3 regions of the Nonomuraea sp. NPDC049649 genome follow, and region 2 is predicted to be linked to each of the others. Evidence: predicted binding sites of a transcription regulator. Region 2 holds the regulator's gene; each other region holds the start of a gene.
The links. The regulator HrcA, encoded in region 2, represses chaperone genes, less so after heat shock. The targets are predictions, from matches to a motif close to TTGGCACTCTCNNNNNGAGAGTGCCAA.
Positions count from the first base shown of each region.

Region 1: a site for HrcA is predicted at 1,440-1,466, ahead of AB0J42_RS33595 (DNA starvation/stationary phase protection protein). Genes of this name have one in related genera too.
Region 3: a site for HrcA is predicted at 1,107-1,133, ahead of groES (co-chaperone GroES). Genes of this name have one in related genera too.

Region 1 is NZ_JBFAOH010000047.1:37,429-40,699, reverse strand. Features, by position in the region: gene AB0J42_RS33605 (VIT domain-containing protein) at 1-486, opposite strand, end outside; gene AB0J42_RS33600 (helix-turn-helix domain-containing protein) at 483-1,430, opposite strand; gene AB0J42_RS33595 (DNA starvation/stationary phase protection protein) at 1,540-1,983, shown strand; gene AB0J42_RS33590 (alkaline phosphatase PhoX) at 2,127-3,149, shown strand; gene AB0J42_RS33585 (helix-turn-helix domain-containing GNAT family N-acetyltransferase) at 3,154-3,271, opposite strand, start outside.
Region 2 is NZ_JBFAOH010000004.1:120,609-123,879, forward strand. Features, by position in the region: gene AB0J42_RS07710 (DUF3097 domain-containing protein) at 1-176, opposite strand, end outside; gene AB0J42_RS07715 (hypothetical protein) at 194-754, opposite strand; gene hrcA (heat-inducible transcriptional repressor HrcA) at 1,278-2,297, shown strand; gene dnaJ (molecular chaperone DnaJ) at 2,309-3,271, shown strand, end outside.
Region 3 is NZ_JBFAOH010000023.1:53,316-56,586, forward strand. Features, by position in the region: gene AB0J42_RS25630 (methyltransferase domain-containing protein) at 1-949, opposite strand, end outside; gene groES (co-chaperone GroES) at 1,219-1,533, shown strand; gene groL (chaperonin GroEL) at 1,609-3,228, shown strand.

The sequences.
Region 1 (3,271 bases), on a different contig from region 2:
CGGCGCCACCACCAGCGGGAACCGGAACGTCGCCGCCCCGTCCTCGTACGGCAGCGGCTGGCTCATCGTCAGCCGGACCGTCACCCGCTCACCGGGCAGGATGTTGCCCACCCGGATGGTGAACACGTCCGGCCGGTCCTCCTCGGCGATCGCCGCCCGCCGCCCCTCGCGCAGCGCCCGGTCGTAGTCGGCGCGGGCCTGGCCGCGCTCCTTCAGCACGCCCTCGACGACCCGGTCGTCCGCCTCCATCCGGAACCCGGTGACGGCCGCCCGGTCGGGCAGCGGGAAGACGTAGGTGGCCTCCAGCGTGACGTCGTACGGGTTGCGGAAGCCCTGCGCCACCTCCACCCCGGCGATCAGGCCCGAGATCGCGGCGTGCACGTCGACGCTCTCCAGCGGCAGGTTGCCGCGCTCGGTCCGCAGCGCGCCCAGCCCCGCGTCGGGGTCGGGCACGCAGCGGGCGGGCTCGAGCGATGTGATCTTCATGTGAGTCCCCTCTGTTCGAGCACCGCGAGCAGCGGCGCCGCCGCCTCGAGTACTGCCCGCACGTCGTCTTCTCCGGGCGCCCGGCCCGTCCCGTCGAGCACCAGCACCGCGCCGTCCGCCAGCCGCACCCCGTGCACGGCGCCGGGCACCTTCTCTTGTACGGGCTCTTGTACGGGCCGGCCCGCCTCCTGCGCGGCCCGATCCGCCCAGAACCTTTCCCGGCCCGTCGCCTCCCCGTCCCCTGGGTTCCCCTTTACCTGTCCATCCCCAAGGTTTTCCGGTGCTGCTCCGTCCCTGAGGTCCGGCGGGGGAGCGGGCGGAACCGTGCCTTCACGGCGGCGGCCCGTCTTGAGACCGGAGCGCACCCCAGCACGCGTCACCCCGGAGACCTGCGGGGTGCCGGGGTCCGAAGCGTGTGTCGCCGGGCCGCAGGGTGCGGCGGGTTCCGGGATGTTCGGCGAGTCCGTTCCCGGGCCGTGCGGTGGGCCGTGGTCCGGGATGTCCGGCGAGTGCGTTCCCGAGTCGTACGGCGTGCCGCCGTCCGCGACGGGCAGGCGGTCCGTTCCCGTGTGCAGCGAGGTGCCGGGGTCCCCGATCTTCGGTGAACGTGGAGCAGGGGCGGCGGTCCGATGGCCGGGCAGGCCGACGGTGGCTTCGAGCGCGGCGTCGGTGGCGCCGGCGAGGGCGACCTGGATGCGGGCGATCGACATGCCCTGCGCCTGGAGCCGTTTGACGGCGACCAGCTGCAGCAGGTGGCGCCGTCCGTAGCGGGCGATCCGGCCGCGGCGGGTCAGCGGCGGGTCGACCAGCCCGATCGTGGTGTACCACCTGATGAGCCGCGCGCCCGGCACCTCGCGGACCCGGCCGTTGACGGGCTGCGCGTGGCCGCGCAGGGCGTCGGCCGCGCGCTCGGCGAGTTCGCCGATGGTCCAGGTGTCGCTCATACCTCGACGATGACAGTGTCAAAGTTACAGTGTCAAGGAATTGGGTACGACGAATGAAGGTTGGATTCACGGGGAGGAGGACACCATGGCTACAGTTACCGGCCCACTTATGGGTGATGCTAAGAACACGACCGCGACGGCCCTGCAAGGCGCCCTCGTGGACCTGATCGACCTGTCCCTGGTCGCCAAGCAGCTGCACTGGAACGTCATCGGGACGAACTTCCGCTCGGTCCACCTGCAGCTCGACGAGGTCGTCACGCTGGCCCGCACGTACACCGACACCATCGCCGAGCGCCTGTCCGCCCTCGGGGTGAACGCCGACGGCAGGTCCGCGACCGTCTCCAAGAACACCAAGCTCACGCAGCCGGAGTCCGGCTGGATCGAGTCGGGCAAGGTGGTCGCCACGATGACGGACATCCTCGGCGGCATCAGCGCGAGGATGCGCGAGCGCATGGACCTGACGGAGAAGTCCGACCAGGCGACTCAGGACATCATCATCTCGGTGATCCAGGACATCGAGAAGCAGCACTGGATGTTCCAGGCCATGAGCTGATGGGTGCGGCGACGAGCCCGGGAGCCCGGCGGCCCCGGGCTTTCGCATGCCCAGAGCAATTTGCGCACTGTTTGATCTCGGGAGTCCTCCCCATTCATGTCGGTGCGGTCCACTAGCGTGGCACCCAGAGGGAGGCCCCAACGATGTCCCGCAAGACTCTTGTCCGTACGGGCCCGCTCTGTGAGGGCGGCCCGAGCCCGTACGGCCCGATCGAGGAGCCGGGCGACGGCGGGCTGGTCCTGCCCGCCGGGTTCCGTGGCAGGGTGGTGGCCCGTTCCGGGAGCAGGGTGGCCGGGCTGACGTGGCACGCCGCGCCCGACGGGGGAGCGTGTTTCCCCGACGGCGACGGCTGGATCTACGTGTCCAACTCGGAGTTGTCGCTGCTCGGCGGCGCGGCCGCGATCCGGTTCCGGCCCGACGGCTCGATCGCCGACGCCTACCGCATCCTGTCCGGCACCGAGCTCAACCGGGCGGGCGGCGCCACGCCGTGGCACACCTGGCTGTCGTGCGAGCTCGGCCACCGGGGCCAGGTGTTCGAGTGCGACCCGTACGGCGCCCGCGCGGCGCGGCCCCGGCTGGCGATGGGCCGGTTCCGGCACGAGGCGGCGGCCTGCGACCCCGACCGGCAGGTCGTCTACCTGACGGAGGGCGAGCACGACGGCTGCTTCTACCGGTTCCGCCCGCACGACTGGGGCGACCTGACCGAGGGCACGCTCGAAGTGCTCTGCGACGGGGGCCGGTGGGAGCCGGTGCCGTGGCCGGCGGCGCTGCTCAAGGGCACCCGTCACCAGGTGCGGGGGGCGTGCAGGTTCGACCGCGCCGACGTCTGTCACTACGCCGGCGGCGTCTGCTTCTTCACCACGAGGGGCGACGGCGCGCTGTGGGCGTACGACGCGCAGACCTCGGCGCTGGAGCGGCTCTGCGACGGCGTGCGGGCGGTCACCGCCGCGCCCTCCGGCGATCTGTACGTGGCCAGGCGCACCACGAGGATCGACGTGATCACTCCTGATCGGGAGATGGTCCCGTTCCTCCGCCTGAGCGGCCATGCGGGAGCCGAGCTGACCGGGCTGGCCTTCGCGCCGTGCGGCGACCGGCTCTACTTCTCCGCCCGGCAGGGGTCGGCCGCGGGCCAGACGTTCGAGGTCGCCGGCCCGTTCCGCGGGTAAAGCGTCAGCCGGTGGTTGTGAGGTCGAGCGACCACATCTGCTCGGTGACCTCGATCCCGTTCTCCATGCCCTTCTCCTCGGAGTCGAGCCGGAACCCGGCGGCCTGGTAGATGCGGCGCGCG
Region 2 (3,271 bases):
CGCCGCTTGCCGAAGCGGTCCTCCAGCGTGACCGCCTCCTTGTCGCAGGCCACCACCGCGCCGCAGAAGCCGCTCTCGGCGTCCTCCACGACGAGGTCCCGCTCGGCGGGCACCTGGGGGATCTTCCCCTTGCCCGGGCGCCGCCAGTTTCCCGCGAGAACATCACCCTCGTACACACGGGGACCGTAGCAAATCAGCCCATGGCCGCGAGGCGCTTGCGGTGGCCGCTCCGCTTGACCAGGACGATCACCGTCACGATGATCGCGACGAGCACCCCCGCCCCGGGGATGAGGAGCAGCGCCGCGACGCCGCCCACGATGCCGCCGGCCGCCCCGAGGACGTCCCTGCCGACGCCGAACTGCACGTCTCCCTGCTCCTGGACGGCGCAGGTGAGCTGGTACTCGCCCGCGGCGGGCGCGTTGACCAGCAGGATCAGCTCCCACAGCCGGCCGTCGGCGGTGACGTTCTGCGTGGTCGTCGGCCGGACGAGCCGCGCCTGGCCGGGGCCGCCGGCGATCTCGCACTCGTAAGCGATCTGGCCGGTGCCGCTGATGTAGACGGCGGGCCGCTCGGCGGGGTCGAGCGACACCGTGGTCGTCTCGCCCGGGGCGAACGTCGTGGTCGGGGCCACCTCCCCGACGGTGGTCATCACGCTGGTGAAGAACAGCACCACGCCCGCCGCCAGGCAGAGCGCGGCGACGCCCCAGGCGACGGCGATCCACCTGCGCCGCGGGCGCAGCTCCTTCGGGTCCACCTGGCGCGCGAAGGGCCCCTGCCCGTACTGCGGCGGCGGCCCGTAGCCGGGCTGCTGCCCGTACGGCCCCGCTCCCGGCGGAGGTCCGTACGGGTGCGGGCCGGACTGCTGGGGTGGCGGTCCGTAGGAGTGGGGCGGCGGTTCGTACGAGTGAGGCCCGGATTGATGAGGTGGCGGTTCGTAAAAGTGGGGCCCCGATTCATGAGGTGTTTCGTACGAGTGAGGCCCCGTTGGCTGCTGTGGCTGGCCGTACGGGTGAGAGCCCGGCTGGTGGGGTGGCGGGGCGTACGGGAAAGGTTCACCCTGGGGAGGTGGCTGTCCGAAAGGAGGATCCTGCCCGGCGGGAGGCTCGGGCGATTTGTCGGTCATGTCGGTAAGTGTGAGGCTTGTCGTTGAAGCACGCCAGCAGCGCCGGGCCGGACGCGTTATCGCACCTTGTGAGCGAGAGCCGTACACTTGGCACTCGGGAACACAGAGTGCTAGGCCTGGCGTTTCCTAGTAAGTCGCGGTAGGAGGTGCGCACGTGCTCGACGATCGTAAGCTCGCGGTGCTACGCGCCATTGTCGAAGACTACGTGTCGACCAATGAACCGGTGGGCTCCAAGGCGCTCGCCGAACGCCACAACCTGAAGGTCTCTCCGGCGACGGTCCGAAATGACATGGCGGCGTTGGAGGAGCAGGGTTACATCACCCAGCCCCACACGAGCGCCGGACGCGTGCCGACCGACAAGGGCTATCGCCTGTTCGTCGACAGGCTCTCCCAGGTCAAGCCTCTGTCGAAGGCCGAGCGCCGGGCCATCGAGACGTTCCTCGCCGGAGCGGTCGATCTCGACGACGTGGTCATGCGCACGGTGCGGCTGCTCGCGCAGCTCACCCGTCAGGTCGCCGTCGTGCAGTACCCGACGCTCACCCGCTCGACCGTGCGCCACGTCGAGCTGGTGCCCCTCACCGACCGCCGCGTCATGCTGGTGCTCATCACCAACATGGGCCGCGTCGAGCAGCGCGTGATCGAGCTGCCCGAGGTGGTGGAGGACCACCGCATCGCCCACATGCGCGGGCTGCTCAACGAGTGCCTCGACGGCTGCGGCCTGAGCAGTGTCCCGGAGCTCGTCTCCGACCTGCCCCAGCGGCTGCCGATCGACGAGCGGCCGGCGCTCGCCACGATCCTCTCCGTCCTGCTGGAGACGCTCGTCGAACGGCACGACGAGAAGATCGTGTTCGCCGGGGCGGCCAACCTCGCCGGCGCCGACTTCAGCGTCGGCCTGCGCGAGGTGCTCGAAGCCCTGGAGGAGCAGGTGGTGCTCATGCGCCTGCTCGGCGAGACTTCCCCAGACACACCTTCCGCACTCACCGTGCGCATCGGATCGGAGAACGCCTACACCGGACTGCGGGGTACGTCCGTCGTCGCGACGGGATACGGTCAAGGCGACAATCAGCTGGCCCGGCTCGGCGTGCTGGGCCCCACCAGAATGGACTATCCCGTGACGATGGGCGCCGTGCGCGCGGTGGCACGCTACGTCAGCCAGATTCTGGCTGCATCTTAAGAGGTCGATAAGTGGCAAACACCGACTATTACGCCGCCCTCGGGGTGCGCCGTGACGCCAGTCAGGACGAGATCAAGAAGGCCTACCGCAGGCTGGCTCGCGAGCTGCACCCTGACGTGAACCCCGACCCCGCCACACAGGAGCGGTTCAAGGAGATCACGCAGGCCTACGAGGTGCTGTCGGACCCGAACAAGCGCCAGATGTACGACCTGGGCGGCGACCCGTTCGGCGGCGCGGGCGGGGGCGCCCCCGGCGGCGGCTTCGGCGCGGGTTTCCCCTTCAGCGACATCATGGACGCGTTCTTCGGCACCGCGACGGGCGGCGCCCGCGGCCCGCGCTCGCGCGCCCGCCGCGGCCGGAACGCGACCATCCGCGTCGAGCTCGACCTGCACGAGACCGCGTTCGGCACCACCCGCGAGCTGGCGGTCGACACGGCCGTGGTGTGCGAGGTGTGCCACGGCGCCGGCGCGGCGCCCGGCACCCACCCCGACACCTGCGACATGTGCAACGGCCGCGGCGAGATCTCCCAGGTCACCCGCTCCTTCCTGGGGCAAGTCATGACCAGCCGCCCGTGCCCGCAGTGCGGCGGCTTCGGCAGCATCATCCGCCACCCCTGCCAGGAGTGCTCCGGCGACGGGCGGGTCCGCACCCGCCGCACGATCAAGGTGCGCATCCCCGCGGGCGTCGAGGACGGCACCCACATCCAGCTCGCCGGCGAGGGCGAGGTCGGCCCCGGCGGCGGCCCGCCGGGCGACCTCTTCCTGGAGATCGTCGAGCGGCCTCACGAGATCTTCGAACGGCGCGGTGACGACCTCCACTGCACCGTCCAGATCCCGATGACCGCCGCCGCGCTCGGCACCGTCCTCACCGTCGAGACCCTCGACGGCGCCGAGGAGGTCGACGTCCGGCCCGGCACGCAGTCGGGCCAGGTCATCACCATGTACGGCCGCGGCGTGCAGCGCCTCAACGAGACC
Region 3 (3,271 bases), on a different contig from region 2:
AACGGGTCGCCCAGCGGGTGTCGATCGGCTCGTCGCCGGAGATGTAGGCGATCATCGGGTCGGGCAGCCGCCCGCCCACCAGCGCGGCCACCTCTCCTATGAGATGAGCCCTCACAGCCGCCCCGTCCGGCTCGTACACGAACCTCCCGACCGGCCCGGTGGGCGCCCGCACGCCGGCCGCGGCGAGCGTCTGGCCGCCCGGCAGCAGCGTGGCCCGCCGCGCCGTCTCCGGCGCGTGGCCGGTCCACAGCGTCGCCTCTTTGACCTCGCCTTTGTACGAGACCCACTCGGTCTCCGCGCGATCGGGGATGAACTCGTACGGGATGCCCGGCGCGGCCTTGACGCAGCCCATCCGCGCCCGCCCCAGCAGGGCGAGCACCACGGGCCAGGACGGCGAGTAGGCCAGCGGGTCGAACGTGCGGCCCCTCGACGAGCGGCGGGCGGGGTCGGCGAACAGCACGTCGTAGGCCTCCGGCCGCGTCTCGGCGCCGTCGCCCAGCTTTATGGTCACCCGGTCGGCCACCCCGAGCGCCTCGGCGTTGGCCCTGGCCACGGCCACCGAGAGCGGGTCGGTGTCGACGGCCTCCACGGTGCACCCGGCCTGGGCGAGCGCCAGCAGGTCGCCTCCTATGCCGCAGCAGACGTCCGCCACCCGCATCCCGGGGGCGGCGCCCAGCCGGCGCGCCCGGTGGGCGGCGACCTCGGCCCGGGTCGCCTGCTCCAGGCCGTGCGGGGTGAAGAACATGCGCGCGGCGTCGGCGCCGAACTTGGCCTTGGCCCGCTCGCGGAGGCGGGCCTGGGTGAGCGCGGCCGAGGCGAGCGCGGCGTCGTGGCTCCTGCGCAGGCGCGTGGCGGCGGCGACGGGGTCGGCGCCGGACAGCTCCTCCGCCTGGGCGAGCGCCGCGCGGCCGCGAGGGGTCAGCAGCGCGGTGAAGGAGTCGAGGTCCACGGGATACGACGGTAGCGCCCGTACGGACGAATCCGGTCAGCGTTGCCGCTACCAGCTCCGACGTCCCTGGACATTCTCGTGCAAAGCTCTGACCCACGATCGCTCTCGGCAGACGCGTTCGTGTTGACTGTCAAGCCCCTCTTGCATATGTTTCCTGTTGGCACTCTCCCCTTGAGAGTGCCAACGTGCGACGAGGCAGGTCTGGCACCCGCGACGGCAGGCCCAGCTGGTCGCCTCTTCTAATCAGTCACATCTGAAGGGGAGGTCCGATCGTGACGACCGCCACCAAGGTTCCCGTTAAGCCGCTCGGCGACCGCATCGTGGTGCAGCCGCTTGAGGCAGAGCAGACCACCGCTTCCGGCCTGGTCATTCCCGACACCGCCAAGGAGAAGCCGCAGGAGGGCAAGGTCCTCGCGGTGGGCCCGGGTAACTGGGACGAGGACGGCGAGAAGCGGATTCCGCTCGACGTGAGCGAGGGCGACATCGTCCTCTACAGCAAGTACGGCGGCACCGAGGTCAAGTACGGCGGCGAGGAGTACCTCGTGCTCTCCGCCCGCGACGTTCTCGCGATCGTCGAGAAGTAAGCCGGTTGTGTCGGGCCCCGGGCGCTCTAGAGGGCACCCGGGGCCTTCGACGCTAGGAGAGGACTTTCAGCAAAAATGGCGAAGATCCTGGAATTCGACGAGGCCGCCCGCCGCGCTCTTGAGCGCGGCGTCAACGCCCTCGCGGACGCCGTCAAGGTAACCCTCGGCCCGCGCGGCCGTAACGTCGTCATCGACAAGAAGTTCGGTGCTCCGACGATCACCAACGACGGCGTCACCATCGCCCGCGAGATCGAGCTTGAGGAGCGCTACGAGAACCTCGGCGCCCAGCTCGTCAAGGAAGTGGCCACCAAGACCAACGACATCGCGGGCGACGGCACCACCACCGCGACCGTCCTGGCTCAGGCCATGGTCCGCGAGGGCCTGCGCAACGTGGCCGCCGGCGCCTCGCCGATGGCGCTCAAGCGCGGCATCGACAAGGCCGCCAAGGAGGTCAGCGAAAGGCTGCTCGCCTCCGCCCGGCCGGTCGACGAGAAGAAGGAGATCGCCGACGTCGCGACGATCTCCGCTCAGGACGCGCAGATCGGCGAGCTGATCGCCGAGGCGTTCGACAAGGTCGGCAAGGACGGTGTGCTCACCGTCGAAGAGTCCAACGCCATGGGCATGGAGCTGGAGTTCACCGAGGGCCTCCAGTTCGACAAGGGCTACCTGTCGGCCTACATGGTGACCGACACCGAGCGCATGGAGGCCGTCCTCGAGGACGCCTACATCCTGCTCCACCAGGGCAAGATCTCCTCCATCGCGGACTTCCTGCCGCTGCTGGAGCAGGTCGCCCAGACGAAGAAGCCGCTGCTCGTGGTCGCCGAGGACGTCGAGGGCGAGGCCCTGGCCGTCCTGGTCACCAACAAGATCCGCGGCACCTTCACCTCGGTCGCCGTCAAGGCTCCCGGCTTCGGTGACCGCCGCAAGGCGATGCTGCAGGACATGGCCATCCTCACGGGCGGCCAGGTCGTCAGCGAGGAGATCGGTCTCAAGCTGGAGAACGTCGGCCTGGAGGTGCTCGGCACCGCCCGCCGCGTGGTGATCGACAAGGACAGCACCACGATCGTCGACGGCGCCGGCGACGCCGCGGCCATCGAGGACCGCGTCAAGGAGATCAAGCTCGCGATCGAGCAGTCCGACTCCGACTGGGACCGCGAGAAGCTCCAGGAGCGCCTGGCCAAGCTGGCCGGCGGCGTGTGCGTGCTGCGCGTCGGCGCCGCCACCGAGGTGGAGCTCAAGGAGAAGAAGCACCGCCTGGAGGACGCGATCTCCGCGACCCGCGCCGCCATCGAGGAGGGCATCGTCTCCGGCGGCGGTTCGGCGCTGATCCACGTGGCCAAGGAGCTCGACGACCTCGGCCTGTCGGGCGACGAGGCGACCGGCGTCAACGTCGTGCGCCGCGCCCTGTACGAGCCGGCCCGCTGGATCGCCGAGAACGCCGGCCTGGAGGGCTACGTCGTCACGCACAAGGTGTCGGAGCTCTCCGCCGGCCAGGGCCTCAACGCGGCCACCGGCGAGTACGGCGACCTGCTCGCCCAGGGCGTCATCGACCCGGTCAAGGTCACCCGCTCGGCCGTGCAGAACGCGGCGTCGATCGCGGGCATGCTGCTGACCACCGAGGCGCTCGTCGTCGACAAGCCCGAGGAGGAGGCCCCGGCCGTCGGCCAGGGCCACGGTCACGGCCACGGCCACTGACCCGCCTTCCGGCTCTTCACGGCCCGCACCGGTTCCGGTGCGG